Regions from separate parts of the Dorea longicatena genome, predicted to be linked through region 1. Evidence: predicted binding sites of a transcription regulator. Region 1 holds the regulator's gene; the other holds the start of a gene.
The links. The regulator HrcA, encoded in region 1, represses chaperone genes, less so after heat shock. The targets are predictions, from matches to a motif close to TGTTAGCACTCNNNNNNNNNGAGTGCTAACA.

Region 1 (7,753 bases):
CCTTCTTTACGTTTCTTGTCCTGAGCTTCGAATTCAGCAGCTTCTTTTACAGCTTTGTCGATATCTTCATCAGACATGTTAGATCCTGCTGTAATTGTGATGTGCTGTTCTTTTCCAGTTCCAAGGTCTTTTGCAGATACATTTACGATACCATTTGCATCGATATCGAATGTAACTTCGATCTGTGGGATTCCACGTGGAGCTGGTGCGATTCCGTCCAGTCTGAACTGTCCGAGGGATTTGTTATCTCTTGCGAACTGTCTTTCTCCCTGTACTACGTTGATATCAACGGCTGTCTGGTTATCAGCAGCTGTAGAGAAGATCTGGCTCTTCTTTGTAGGAATTGTTGTATTTCTCTCGATCAGACGAGTAGCTACACCACCCATTGTCTCGATAGACAGTGACAGCGGAGTTACATCCAGAAGAAGGATGTCGCCGGCGCCTGTATCTCCTGCAAGTTTACCACCCTGAACAGATGCTCCAAGTGCTACACACTCATCCGGGTTCAGAGATTTGCTTGGCTCTTTACCTGTCAGACGTTTTACTTCTTCCTGTACTGCAGGGATACGTGTAGATCCACCAACTAACAGTACCTGACCAAGTTCAGAAGCTGTGATACCAGCATCTGATAATGCTCTCTGTACCGGCTCAGATGTCTTCAGTACAAGATCATGTGTCAGTTCATCAAATTTAGCTCTTGTAAGGTTCATATCGAAATGTTTTGGACCTTCTGCTGTAGCTGTGATGAATGGAAGGTTGATGTTTGTTGTTGTTGCTGAAGAAAGTTCTTTTTTAGCTTTCTCAGCTGCTTCTTTTAATCTCTGAAGTGCCATCTTATCTGCAGATAAGTCAACACCTTCCTGTTTCTTAAATTCAGCGATCATGTAGTCTGTAATCTTCTGGTCGAAGTCATCTCCACCAAGTCTGTTGTTACCGGCTGTAGATAATACTTCGATAACTCCGTCACCGATCTCGATAACAGATACGTCGAATGTACCACCACCAAGGTCATATACCATGATCTTCTGTTCTTTTTCATTGTCAAGACCATATGCAAGAGCTGCTGCTGTTGGCTCGTTGATGATACGTTTTACATCAAGTCCTGCAATCTTACCTGCATCTTTTGTTGCCTGACGCTGAGCATCGTTGAAGTAAGCAGGTACTGTGATAACAGCCTCTGTTACTTTTTCTCCAAGATATCCTTCTGCATCTGCTTTCAGTTTCTGAAGGATCATTGCTGAGATCTCCTGTGGAGAATATTTCTTATCTTCAATTGTTACCTTGTAGTCGGTTCCCATCTCTCTCTTGATAGAAGAGATTGTTCTCTCTGCGTTTGTTACTGCCTGACGTTTTGCAGGTTCTCCGACAAGACGCTCACCTGTCTTTGTAAATGCTACTACAGATGGTGTTGTTCTTGCGCCTTCTGTGTTGGCGATAACTGTTGGCTGTCCACCTTCCATTACGGCTACACAGCTGTTTGTTGTTCCTAAATCAATACCTATAATTTTACCCATGATAAATTTCCTCCTGTATGATTTTTTATTCTGATAATTGTGAATGTTCTTGTTTCTAATTTGCTACTTTTACCATGCTGTGTCTTACAACTGAATCACGGTATGTGTAGCCCTTCTGAAATTCCTCGGCAACAATATTCTCACCGAAGTTTTCATCTTCCACATGCATCACTGCGTTGTGGAAATTCGGATCAAACGGCTGGCCTACTGCTTCAATAGGCTTAACCTCGATTCCTTCCAGAGTGGTAAGCAGATGTTTATACACCTTCTCCATTCCCTGAACGAACGGATCTTCTTTGTCTTCTTCCTTCACTGCATCCAGACCTCTTTCAAAGTTGTCTACAACTGGAAGAATCTTCTCTATGATATCTTTCGCTCCAACTTCGTACATCTGGGATTTTTCCTTTTCTGTACGTTTGCGGAAGTTATCAAACTCTGCCATCTGACGGGTAAGCTTATCTGTAAGCTCTTCGATCTTCTCGTCTTTTTTATCTTTTTTCTTGCCAAATAATTTTTTGCCAGATTTCTTTTCTGTATCTTTCGCTGTCTCTTCGGCTTCTTCGTTTTCCACTTTTTCAGAAGTTTCTGTTGTCTCGTCTGTATCTGTCTCTGCTTCTTTTGCTTCAGCAGCGGATTTTTTTGCCTCTTCTACAGCTTCTTTTACCATATCTTCCTGGCTTTTTTCCTGCTTATTTTCCAAGGGTTATTCCACCTTTCTATCATTCTTATGGAACATCTGATCCAGTTCTGTCTGGAGACGTTTCATAGATTTTAAAACATGTTCATAATCCATACGTTTCGGTCCGATAATTCCTATCGTTCCCTTCATACCATCACCCAGTTCGTAGGTTGCAGTTACGACACTGCAGTCTCTCATAGTCTGTACCGGAGTCTCATCTCCGATATATACCTGAATGCCGGTATTCTCATCCTGTGCCAGGGTCTGTGTAACCAGTTCGGATAACTGCTGTTTTTCTTCAAATGCACTGATGATTTCCTGTGCGCTCTGGTTATCACTCAGCTCCGGATATTTAAAAATGTTCGTCGCACCGCTTGTGTAGATCTGCATATCATCATCTACATGAATCGCATCTGCAACTGCATCCAGTACATATCCGACTACCTGACTGTGGATTCCTGCCTGCTCCTTTAATCTGGCGATCAATCCCAGGTTGATTTCTTCAATCGACATGCCGTTGAGTGTTGTATTCAGCAGCATATTCAGCTTTAACAGATTCTCATTGCTGATCGGCTCATCAATGTTAATGATCTTATTCTTGATCACATTGCCTCCCAGTACGATGACTGCGATCACCTGTTCCTCATCTACCATAGATAACTGGATGAACTTAATCTTGTTTGAATTGTTCATCGGAGTCGAAACCATCGTTGCATAGTTGGTATTCGTTGCAAGAACCTTTGCTGCCTGTTTCAAAAGCTGATCCATCTTATCTGCTTTGTCAAGCATCTGATCCTGCATCTCATTCAGCTCCTGCTCTTTCTCCTCCATCAGCATATCTACATAGAGCCTGTATCCTTTATCCGAAGGAATACGTCCTGCCGACGTATGAGGCTGGATGATATATCCCATCTCTTCCAGATCTGCCATCTCATTACGGATCGTTGCTGAACTAAGATTCAGATCCGTGTACTTGGAAATCGTTCTGGAACCAACCGGTTCACCTGTCTCCAGATAATTCTGGATGATTGCATGAAGTATTTTCAGTTTTCTTTCACTCATCTCTTCATGATTTATCACCGGTACCTCCTCCTTTCGGTTTCTGGTTATTAGCACTCTTTTTATCTGAGTGCTAACACCTTTCGACTATTAAGATAGCACTCTCACATATTTTTGTCAACACTGTTTAGATATTTTTTAGAAAATGTAAAAAACCTTCTGATTACCACTTCTTTCGAATGCACATCAACGCAAACAGGCAGACTACTTATAATATATTGTCTGCCTGTTAATCACTTTATTCTTTTTCGTTTATATTGTTTTTAACGCAATTCCAAGGATATGTTTTGCACATCTCTGAAGATCCGCTTTGGTAATCCTTCCATTTTTTACGCCGTCTACAATATCCTCTACATTTTTCCTGCACCCTGGCATCTGAAGATCATTTCCTGCCTTAATGCACTGTACACCATCGGAATAGCTGTATTTCCCGCTTTCTGATACCATTCCAAGTGCCGTCGTATCCTGAGACGTATACCAGTCTGTCATAATAAAGCCTTCAAATCCCCATTCATCACGCGCTACATTCTGAAGCATGTCATAATGATTGGCGGCATGCGTTCCATTGATCAGATTATACGATGTCATGATCGCATATGGCTGTGCTGTCTTCACCACAATTTCGAATCCTTTCAGATAGATTTCTCTTAATGCACGTTCGCTGATATGTGCGTTCGTGAACATACGGTTGTCTTCCTGATTATTTGCCGCAAAATGCTTGATCGTCGTTCCATGTCCTTTGTAAGACTGTACACCCTTTGTATCGGCTGCCGCACACAGTCCGGTAAGCAGTGGATCTTCCGAATAATATTCAAAGTTTCTTCCACACAATGGATTTCTGTGAATATTCATGCCCGGTGCCAGCCACAGGTGAATATGAAACTGTTCCATCTCTTCTCCGACAATCTCACCCATTCTCTTGATAAGATCCACATCCCATGACTGCGCAAGTGTCGTCGCAATCGGGATTGCCGTACAGTACTGGTAATAATCCTGCGCTCCTTCCGGCTGCTCTTTCGCAAACGGTGCAATTTCCATTCCGAACTGTTCCCCACCCGGTAATTTATTGCCTTCTTTATCCGTTTTAAAATGTGTCTGTAACCGTAATCCTGCCGGTCCATCTGCAAGGATCAGATTCGGGATTTTCCGCTTCTCGATCAGTGCCGACGTCGTATCCCCTGCTGCTCCCGGCACACATGCAGAAGATGACCCGATTACATTGCCGCCTTCTTCCAGTCGTTCGGTTCCGACACAAAGATCAGCCATCTCTTCTACCGTAAGCTGTGCAACCAATTCTTCGAGTGATGCTGCCCCCTTCTTCACATCCTCCAGTGTTAATATCTCGTCTGGTCTTTTATCTTCCAGCGTAGTACGTATCACTTCATATTCCATGATCTTTTTCTTAAAGTTTTCCGCATAGATCAATATCGGGCGCATAAATGGTGTGTCATCCAGTTCCAGGTCAAAGATTGGGACCATATGGTGAATCTCTTTTACAAATTCCTTATCCTTCATCACATTCTTTAAAAGAACCGTCTGAACTGTTTCATCCAGATCTATGATCGCGGCTACTTCCGTTGTACGTGAACTGTTCCCCACACGAATCGTATACTCGCCTTCCTCCATAACCCATGCTGCATCATAACTGTCATAAGATGCCATATCTTCTGTCGCAAATGTAACTGTTACCACTTCTTTTTCTCCCGGCATGAGAAGCTTTGTCTTGGCAAATCCTGCAAGCTCCTGTGTTGGTTTTTCCATAACTCCATCCGGTGCCGAATAATAAACTTGTACGACTTCTCTTCCCGGATATACCTTACCGATATTCGTCACTTCCACTTCTACCTTTACCAGCTTTTCATCTGCGGTCACTTCTTTGGTCACCAATGAGAAATCCGTGTATCCTTTTCCATACCCAAAGCAATACAACGGCATGATTCCAAATGTATCAAAATAACGATATCCGACATAAATCCCGTCACTATAGTATTCATCATCCAGATTGTCATCGCGGTAACTGAAAGTTCTCGATGACGGATAGTCATCATAAGATCTTGCCCATGTATCTGTTAATTTTCCTGACGGAACTGTTTTAGCCATCAAGACATCCGCCACTGCATGGCCACCCATATTTCCAGTCTGTCCGGTCAGAAGGATTGCCTGCACTCCGGAAATCTTCCGCAATTCTGTCAGATCTATCACGCCTCCTGTATTCAATAATACAACACAATTCGAATAATTTTCCGTCATAAACCGGATGTTCTGCAATTCTCTGTCACTCAGATAATAATCTCCTTTTTCTGCCCGCCGGTCTTTTCCCTCTCCGGAATTTCTTGCAAGCACATAAATGGCCGCATCTGCCTCTTTGATATCTGTCTCTTCGACAATTGGCTGCTCCGGTTCCTGAAACGGATGTTTGAACCCAAGGATTACCGATGGCTCTCCCGTCTCATCTGACATATCTTTTAACTTTTTCAAATATGTTTTCTGCGCCTCTTCCAGATCCCGGTCGTATCTGTCAAGCCAGTCTTCTGTCACGATCTCAAATCCGGCTTCTTCTAATCCCCGTGCGATTGAAACTGTTTTTCTTACATTGACATCTCCGGATCCTGTTCCTCCTTTCACCGTATGTCTGGCTCCCGTTCCATATAATGCAATCTTTTTTATCTTATCTGAAAATGGTAATACACCGTCATTCTCCAAAAGGACCATACATTCCCCGGCCAGATGACGTACTTCATTCTCATGCTCTGTCTCATACTTCTGAATTTCATTTGTTTTCGATGCATAAATCTGTGCCATATATCTTCCTCTTTTCCTATATTATATTTTTCAAATTATAATGCTTCTGTTTCTGATTTTTGTATTTTGCTTGCAGAAATATCAGCTCTGTGAAAAATTTTAACACATTCTTCTGTCATTTTTCCATACTTAACATCCATTATTTCAGATACATTACGGACATCTTAATTGCGGTATTGTAATTATTTTTATTTTTGTTGTTATTCCAACAACATTCTTTTTCTTCTTTATAGTACACTAATACCTGCAAAACAACTGATACCATTTTAAACATATTTCTATTTTTAAGAAAAGGAGAATCATTATGATCAGAAAAATAATCCATATAAATGAAGAAAAATGTAACGGATGCGGTGCATGTGCCAACGCCTGTCACGAAGGTGCCATTCAGATGGTTGATGGAAAAGCCCGATTAATGCGCGATGATTTTTGCGATGGCCTTGGTGACTGTCTGCCGGCCTGTCCGACAAATGCAATCACATTTGAAGAACGTGAAGCGGATGCTTATGATGATGATGCAGTAAAAGCACATCTTGCCGCCAAAGGACCGGAAGCACTTAAGAAACACCTTGATGCAAAAAAAGCACATGCTCACGATAATGATGCACCAGCTCCACATCATGGTGGATGTCCGGGTTCTATGGCTCGTGAAATTCAACACACTGCTCCTCATGGTGGATGTCCGGGTTCTATGGCTCGTTCGGTTGAACACACTCATAATAATGATGCAAGTGCTTCTAATAATATGTCAGGAAGTACACCGACCGCTTACTCCATGGAAAGTCAGCTTCGTCAGTGGCCGGTCCAGATCAAGCTTGCTCCGCTGAGCGCACCATATTTCCAGAACGCAAATCTGCTGATTGCAGCCGACTGTACGGCATATGCATATGGCAACTTCCACAACCAATTCATTAAGAATCACGTTGTACTGATTGGATGTCCGAAACTGGATGCAGTTGATTATACGGAGAAATTAACCGAGATCATCAAGCATAATGATTTCAAAAGTCTTACTATCGTCCGTATGGAAGTTCCTTGCTGCGGAGGACTGGAGCATGCCGCTACAGAAGCGTTAAAAGCAAGCGGGAAGTTTATTCCTTGGCAGGTGGTGACGATTGGGATTGATGGAACTATAAAGGATATTTAATGCATGAAGCGGTCGTTACCCGGAATAGGAGTCACTGTTTGAGCCGTATGGCGAGTTTGACTCCTATTCCGGGTGCTTTTAGAAAATTCTGACGCCCTTATAACTTCTTCATCGTAGAATCTTAGCCCGTAGCAGAATACCAAGTCTTTCTCATGGACCGGGGGTAAACCACGATACTGCATTAAACAGCAACTCACTGATCTTCCCGGATATACCTCATCCACTCTTTAATCTCCTTCTCATGCCCATTCTCGCTTGGTACATAGAATTTTTCTCCGACGATCTCGTCCGGGAGATACTGTTGTTCTACATAATGGTGCGGATAATTATGTGCATATTTATATCCGATGCCGTGTCCCAGTTTCTGGGCTCCTTTATAGTGGGCATCCTGCAGGTGTGACGGAACCGTTGTCTTTGTGCGTTTCACGCTTGCCATTGCATCAAAGATTGCATTGCATGCGGCATTACTCTTTGGTGCAGTTGCTACATACGTGACTGCCTGAGAAAGAATGATCTGTGCTTCCGGCATACCGATTCGTTCGACTGCCTGGG
Region 2 (7,753 bases), 1.0 Mb from region 1:
GCCTGGTTACATACAGAGCCGAACTGGATAAAGGCTGGGCGGGATATCAGACTCTTCTGAATACGATTGAGGCACTAAAAGCACAGGCAGCAGGCGGTTCGGGACAGGATCCGGATCAGGAGAATCCCAACCAGAATCAGGAATTATTACAGAAGATCCAGGTAATGGAGCAGCAGGCGCAGGAGACCAAGAAGACACTGGATGCAAAAGAACAGGATTATCAGACCCAGAAGGCCGGACTTGATGCAGCAAAGCAAAAGCTCGCAAATGGGAAAGCCGAGCTTGACCAGGCAAAAGCGAAGCTGGACGCCTGTGAGGCAAAGCTTACCAGTGCAGCCGCAAGTATAGAATCCGGACAGAAACAATTAGATGCCGGTAAAGCAGAGTTGAAAGCACAGGAACAGACATTGCAAAATGGCGAGACAGAAATTGCTCAAAATGAAGCCAAACTTGCCGATTCGAGAAAAGAATATGAGGACGGAAAAGAGACGTCTGAGGAAGAAATCGCAAAAGGTGAGAAAAAGCTTGCTGATGCAAAAGAACAGATTAAGAAGATAAAAAATCCAAAATGGTATGTATACAATAGAAGTACACTGGTAGAATATGATGGATTTGGGGAAAATGCAAACCGTATGCGTGCAATCGGAAAAGTATTTCCTGTGATGTTCTTCTTAGTTGCTGCTCTGATCAGTCTGACCGGTATGACCCGTATGGTGGAAGAGCAGAGAATTGAGATCGGTACAATGAAAGCACTGGGATACAGTAATTTTTCTATTGCTTCCAAGTATCTGGGATACGCGTTTCTTGCAACAGCGGGAGGAAGTATTCTGGGAGTGCTGACAGGAGAAAAGATCTTGCCGTATATTATCATTTATGCATATGAGATTATGTATCCGCATATTCCGAAGATTTATGTACCATATCATATGAGTTATGCGGTGATGGCATCGGTCGCTTCGATCGTGTGTACCATGGGAGCGACACTTGCATCCTGCTATAAAGAACTGGCTGCAGAACCGGCTGTGCTGATGCGTCCGCCGGCACCAAAAAAGGGAAGAAGAGTGTTCTTGGAAAGAATTGGATTTATTTGGAAACGAATGAATTTCACATGGAAATCAACAATCCGAAACTTGATGCGTTATAAAAAACGTTTCTTTATGACGATATTTGGAATTGGCGGCTGTATGGCACTGATGCTGGTTGGATATGGGGTAAAGGATTCGGTATATGAGATCGCAGATATTCAGTACGATGAGATCCAACTGTATGACGGGCATATTTTCTACAAGGATGATGTAACAAAGACAGAGAAAGAAGAGTTGAAGGAATATCTGAAAGAAGATACGGATATTCAGACTTATATGGATGCGAGGATGCAGAGCGTGACGGCATCAAAGGGAAATAAAAAACGCAGCGTTTATCAGTGCGTACTTGGCAATCCGGATATTGTCGGAAAATATGAAGATTTCCATGACAGGAAGACGAAAGAATCATACAAACTTACAGACAATGGTGCAATTGTCAGTGAGAAGACGGCAAAACTTCTGAATGTAAAAGAAGGTGATACGATAAATCTTAAGGACGGTATGGCAAAAGGTGTCACAGTAAAAATTGCGTATATCTGTGAGAACTATATGGGACATTACATGTATTTTACGCCGCAGTATTATAAGAAAGTATATGGAAAGACAGCAGAATATAACTGTATCATGTTCCGGGCAAAGGATGGATATTCAGAAGAGCAGGTGAAAAAAGCCGGAGAAAAAATCCTTGCGAAAGATCAGGTACTGACAATCTCTTATCTGCATGATATTAAGGATCAGCTGGATGATATGCTTGCCAGCCTGAATCTGGTGATCATAGTCCTGATCGTTTCGGCGGGAATGCTTGCATTCGTAGTACTTTATAATCTGAACAGTATTAACATTACAGAGCGTCAGAGAGAGCTTGCAACTTTGAAAGTGCTTGGCTTCTATGATGTGGAAGTAGCGGAATATGTATTCCGGGAAAATATCCTGCTGACGCTAATTGGAGCTTTCGTAGGTGTGATATTCGGTAAAGTCCTGCACCTGTTCGTAATTCAGACGGTGGAAGTGGATGCGGCGATGTTTGGACGAAGCATTTATCTTCCGAGTTATATCTACAGCTTTTTATTTACGATAGGATTTTCATTATTCGTAAACTGGGTAATGTATTTCAAGTTAAAGAAAATTGACATGGTAGAATCATTGAAAAGCATAGAGTAGCCGGAAAAATGGTACGGCACATATAATATTAATATAAGGATATTCGGCGAAAATATCATAAAAATATCAAAGTTTATAAATGGTTTATAAATTTCATAGAATTGTTAGCACTCTTTTTAAAAGAGTGCTAATTTTCTATTGACTTTTAAAATATGCAGTATTATCATATCTGTTAGATGAAAAATGTAACAAAAAGATGTGGGCCAGTCGGCAATACGGCATCTTTTGTCACTAATATGATAGAAATATAAAAGTAGAAATAGGAGTGATTTACAATGGCAGCAAAGAAAGGTAGTTTGTCAATCAGCAGTGAAAACATTTTCCCGATCATTAAAAAATGGGTATATTCCGATCACGATATTTTCGCACGTGAGTTGGTTTCCAATGGATGTGATGCGATCACAAAACTGAAGAAGCTGGATATGATGGGTGAATACCAGTTACCGGATGATTACAAACCGGCGATCAAAGTTGAGGTTAATCCAGAAGAAAAAACTCTGAAATTTACAGATAACGGTCTTGGAATGACAGCCGATGAGGTAGAAGAATATATTACACAGATTGCATTTTCAGGAGCTACACAGTTCCTTGAAAAATATAAAGATAAGACAACAGAAGATGATATGATCGGACATTTCGGTCTTGGATTCTATTCTGCATTTATGGTAGCAGATGAGGTGCATATCGATACACTCTCTTACAAAGAAGGCGCAAAACCGGTACACTGGGTAAGCAACGGCGGAACTGAGTATGAGATGGAAGAAGGCGACAAACAGGAAGTCGGATCTACAATGACCCTGTATCTGAATGAGGACAGCCTGGAGTTCGCTAATGAATATAGAATGAGAGAAGTTCTGGAGAAATATTGTTCATTTATGCCGGTAGAAATCTTCCTTTCCAAGGCAAATGCAGAGCCTGAATATGAGACGATCGACGAAGCAGATCTGAAAGATGATGATGAAGTAATCGAGCATATTCACGAAGATGCCAAGATGGAAGAAAAAGAGAATGAAAACGGCGAGAAAGAAATGGTAGAGACAGAACCTGCCAAAGAAAAAGTAAAGATCAAAAAACGTCCAGTTTCATTAAGTGATATCCACCCACTGTGGACAAAGCATCCGAATGAATGCAGTGATGAAGATTATCTGAACTTCTACCGCAAAGTATTCATGGATTACAAAGAGCCACTGTTCTGGATCCACCTGAATATGGATTATCCATTTAATTTAAAAGGAATTTTGTACTTCCCAAGAATCAACACAGAGTATGATTCTATTGAAGGAACAATTAAGTTATACAACAACCAGGTATTTATCGCGGACAATATTAAAGAAGTCATTCCGGAATATCTGATGGTATTAAAGGGAGTCATCGATTGTCCGGATCTGCCGCTTAACGTATCACGTAGCGCATTACAGAATGACGGATTTGTGAATAAGATCTCTGAATACATTTCCAAGAAGGTTGCAGACAAGCTTTCCGGAATGTGCAAGACAAAGAGAGAAGACTATGAGAAATACTGGGATAACATCAGTCCGTTCATCAAGTTCGGATGCCTGAAAGATGAAAAGTTCTGTGACAAGATGAAAGACGCGGTTCTGTTCAAGAATCTGGATCACAAGTATCTGACACTGAAAGACTGTATCGAGGCAAATGGTGGAACCGTAGAAGATCCGAATGCCAAGACAGAGGACAACAAAGCAGATGATCAGAACACAGAGAAGAAAGAAGAAGACAAGACGATCATCTACTATGTAACCGATGAGATCCAGCAGAGCCAGTACATCAATATGTTTAAGAAACAGGGCATGGATGCAGTAATCCTCGGCCACAATATTGATTCACCGTTTATTACACAGTTAGAGCAGCGCAATCAGAACATCAAGTTCCAGAGAATTGATGCAGATGTAACAGCAGGAGCAAAAGAAGAAGTTGCCGAAGAGGAAAAAGAAGCATTCCAGAAGACATCTGACAGCCTGGTAGAAATCTTCCGTAAAGAGCTTGGTGACGAGAAACTGGATGTTAAGATCGAAAAATTAAAAGATGAAAATATAGCTTCTATGATGACATTATCTGAAGAGAACCGCCGTATGCAGGAAATGATGAAGATGTACGGCATGAGCGGAATGGATATGGGTACAATAAGTACACTGATCCTGAATGCAAATCATCCGCTGGTTCAGTATGTAGTTGATCATAAGGGCAGCGAGAATACAAGTATTATCTGCAAACAGTTGTATGATCTGGCAATGCTGGCACATAAGCCATTGAATCCTGAAGAGATGACAGCGTTTGTAAAGAGAAGTAATGAGATTATGATGCTGCTTACGAAGTAAGTCTGGCAGAGAGTTGAAGTAAAGAAGACCATGCAGCTGTGGAAAGAGAAATCCATAGTTGCATGGTTTTTGTTTGTATTCTAGTATTCGCCTTCGATATTTTTGGATTTTAAGATGGATTTTACTTCGGTATCCCATTCTCTTTCGATGGACTTATCCATAGAAAAGGTTTTGAGGGAAGTGCCGGTGATGCATTGGAGGGTGCTTCCATCGTAGTGGAAATTGAGGTAGAGTCCCTGAATATCTTCCGGGCGGTAAGCGGTCAGGCCGTGGGCTGTCAGGAAGGCAGGAATCTGATCGTCCGGGAGAGCAAGGACAATCTTGAAGTTCAGAGGAGTGCGTTTGCCACGGATGATCTGGAAGCAGAAGTCACGGATCTTTTCCCAGCGGGAGTAAGTCTCTTCCAGTTTTTCGTCGAAGAAGTCTTCCTGGAGATAACCGCTTATGGTGAATTTGTTAAATGTAGTGAATTCTCCTTCGATAAAGAGAAATGTATCAAAAGTATCCTTTAAAAGAAGATGGGACATACAATTTTTGGCTGATAACTGGTATACGTTCATAAGGAATAACCTCCGGATAAAAATAAATGTAATCTGTATTATAGCACAAAAATTGATATAAATTGACATGGGAATGAAAAAACAGTAAAATAAGTTGAATATATATTTATCAACAAAAAGAAATGTAGAAGAGAGGAATTTTTTTGGAAATAGATAATAAAAATTCTGAGGAGAAGGAAGCTAAACAGCCGGCAGAGATTCCGGAAAAAGAAAAGGATCATGTGCTTAGGACTGCAGTAATTCTGGCAACAGTGATCATTGTGCTTGGAGGAATCGTTGTAGCAGTAAGGCTTAATAATCCAAAGCAGGACACAACGAAAGGCAGGAAGATCCTGAGTGAGATGGATCGTACGGATGTCGGAAAAGTAAATAAAAAAATCCAGAAACTTGAAGAGGAAGAACGTGTGAAGGAAGAAGCAGCAGATAACAGATCCGTAAGCGAAAAGTTTGCGGATTGTCTGATCCTTGGAGATTCGATCACACAGGGCTTATATGAGTACGGAGTGCTGGATGAGGCGAATGTACAGGCAGACCGCGGAACGGAAGTTTCGGAAGTCAGCAGTAAAAAGATTGTGGAACATATAAAAAAAGCCAAAGAGATGAAGCCGGAAGTGCTGTTTCTTGCCTATGGAATGAATGATATCGAAGCACAGAATGGAAATGCGTCCGGATTTGTGAAAGCATATAAAAATGTTATAGAGGATCTGAAAGAGTCCCTGCCGGATACGAAGATTTATGTCAATTGTATTCTTCCGGCGGCGCAGTCGGCGATTGAAACAAGACCTTTATTTGCCAATGTTCCAAAGTTCAATCAAAAACTGAAAAAATTATGTAAAAAAGAAAAAGTGACATTCATCGATAATACAGATCTGGTAAAACAGGAGTATTATGCCGATGATGGGATCCATATGTCACCATCTTATTATACGAAATGGGTAGATCATATGGCGGAGGCAGCAGGATTATAATGAGAAAAGGAAGACTGGATATTATTAATACATGTAAGTATCTGATGGTGATCGCACTGATTGCCTATGTGGTATTGCTGGTTTCCGGAGAGGGAGATAATACCGTATCCGTAGATACGATACAAAAGAATATTGAAAAATCTGTTTCTCTGAAAGGCATGAAAAAGGGAAGTTCTCAGGACCTTAAGAAGTATTATGGTCTGAATGCCAACGATTATGCCGGAACAATGTTGTATATACCGGATGATGTCATGAGTGTAAATGAGATACTGGTAGTAAAAGTAAAAGATAAGAGCCAGGTAGAAGATGTGGAGAAGGCTGTAGAGGAGCGTTTGTCTACACAGAAGAAGAGTTTTGAGGGCTATGGTGTAAAACAGACCAGGCTTCTTCATTCTGCAATCGATGAAACCAGGGGGTATTACATATTATTAGCTGTTTCAAAAGATGCGGACCGCATAGAAGCCGCATTTAAGAATAGTATTTATTAGAAGGCAGAGGAATTAGAAAGATGTTATTTAGCAGTATTGTTTTTTTATTTACATTTTTACCGGCTGTGTTGGTGTTGTATTACCTGCTGCCGGAGAGATTCCACAATCCGGTTTTGCTGCTTGCAAGTCTGATTTTTTATGCATGGGGTGAACCGGTCTATATTTTCCTGATGCTGTTATCCATTTTGTTCAATTATTTCAGTGGACTTGATATAGCAAGAAATCTGACGGACAGAAGGCTGGCAAAAAGAAGCCTTATATTCAATATTGTGGTGAACATTGCAATCCTGGGATTTTTCAAATATGAAGGCTTTGTGCTGGATTCACTGAATGCGGTGCTGCCGGTGCATATTACATATCATCCGCTGGCACTGCCGATCGGTATCTCATTTTATACATTCCAGATATTGTCTTATATTATAGATGTTTATCGGGGAAATGTTAAAGTTCAGAAGAATATCCTGAACTTTGCATTATATGTAACAATGTTTCCGCAGCTTATCGCAGGACCGATCGTACAGTATGCAGATGTTGAAGAGCAGCTTGTAAACCGCGAATCATCATGGGACAAGTTCGGAGAAGGGTGCATGTATTTTATACGTGGACTTGCAAAAAAGGTATTGCTTGCGAATACTTCTGGTATGATATTTACGGAAGTAACCGGACTTGGAAAGGGCAATGTGTCGGTACTGAGTGCATGGCTTGGTGCTTTTGCCTATATGTTTCAGATTTATTTTGATTTCAGTGGTTATTCGGATATGGCAGTGGGACTTGGAAAGATGTTTGGATTTGAGTTCTGTATGAATTTTAATTATCCGTACATAGCGAAAAGTATTACTGAATTCTGGCGCAGATGGCATATTTCTCTGAGCAGCTGGTTCAGGGATTATGTATACATTCCGCTCGGGGGCAACAGAGTATCGAAGAGCCGGCATATCTTCAATCTAATGGTTGTATGGTTTCTGACCGGATTATGGCACGGAGCTGCATGGAATTTCGTGGCATGGGGATTGTATTACGGGATCATACTGATCATTGAAAAATATATCCTGTCACCGGTACTGGATAAACTCCCTTCGGTTGTACGCCATATTTACAGTATTGTGCTGGTTGTGATCGGATGGGTATTATTCTTTAGTCCTTCACTTGGAGGGG

Region 2: htpG (molecular chaperone HtpG) is a predicted target of HrcA. The motif match lies at 2,349-2,379, and genes of this name have one in related genera.

The regions. Positions count from the first base shown of each region.
Region 1 is NZ_CP102280.1:1,146,272-1,154,024, reverse strand. It holds gene dnaK (molecular chaperone DnaK) at 1-1,514, opposite strand, end outside; gene grpE (nucleotide exchange factor GrpE) at 1,570-2,181, opposite strand; gene hrcA (heat-inducible transcriptional repressor HrcA) at 2,218-3,255, opposite strand; gene NQ508_RS05395 (glycoside hydrolase family 3 protein) at 3,505-6,054, opposite strand; gene NQ508_RS05390 (ATP-binding protein) at 6,359-7,201, shown strand; gene NQ508_RS05385 (replication-associated recombination protein A) at 7,395-7,753, opposite strand, start outside.
Region 2 is NZ_CP102280.1:2,169,674-2,177,426, reverse strand. It holds gene NQ508_RS10380 (ABC transporter permease) at 1-2,246, shown strand, start outside; gene htpG (molecular chaperone HtpG) at 2,522-4,582, shown strand; gene NQ508_RS10370 (DUF5721 family protein) at 4,663-5,142, opposite strand; gene NQ508_RS10365 (GDSL-type esterase/lipase family protein) at 5,286-6,110, shown strand; gene NQ508_RS10360 (DUF4358 domain-containing protein) at 6,110-6,598, shown strand; gene NQ508_RS10355 (MBOAT family O-acyltransferase) at 6,619-7,753, shown strand, end outside.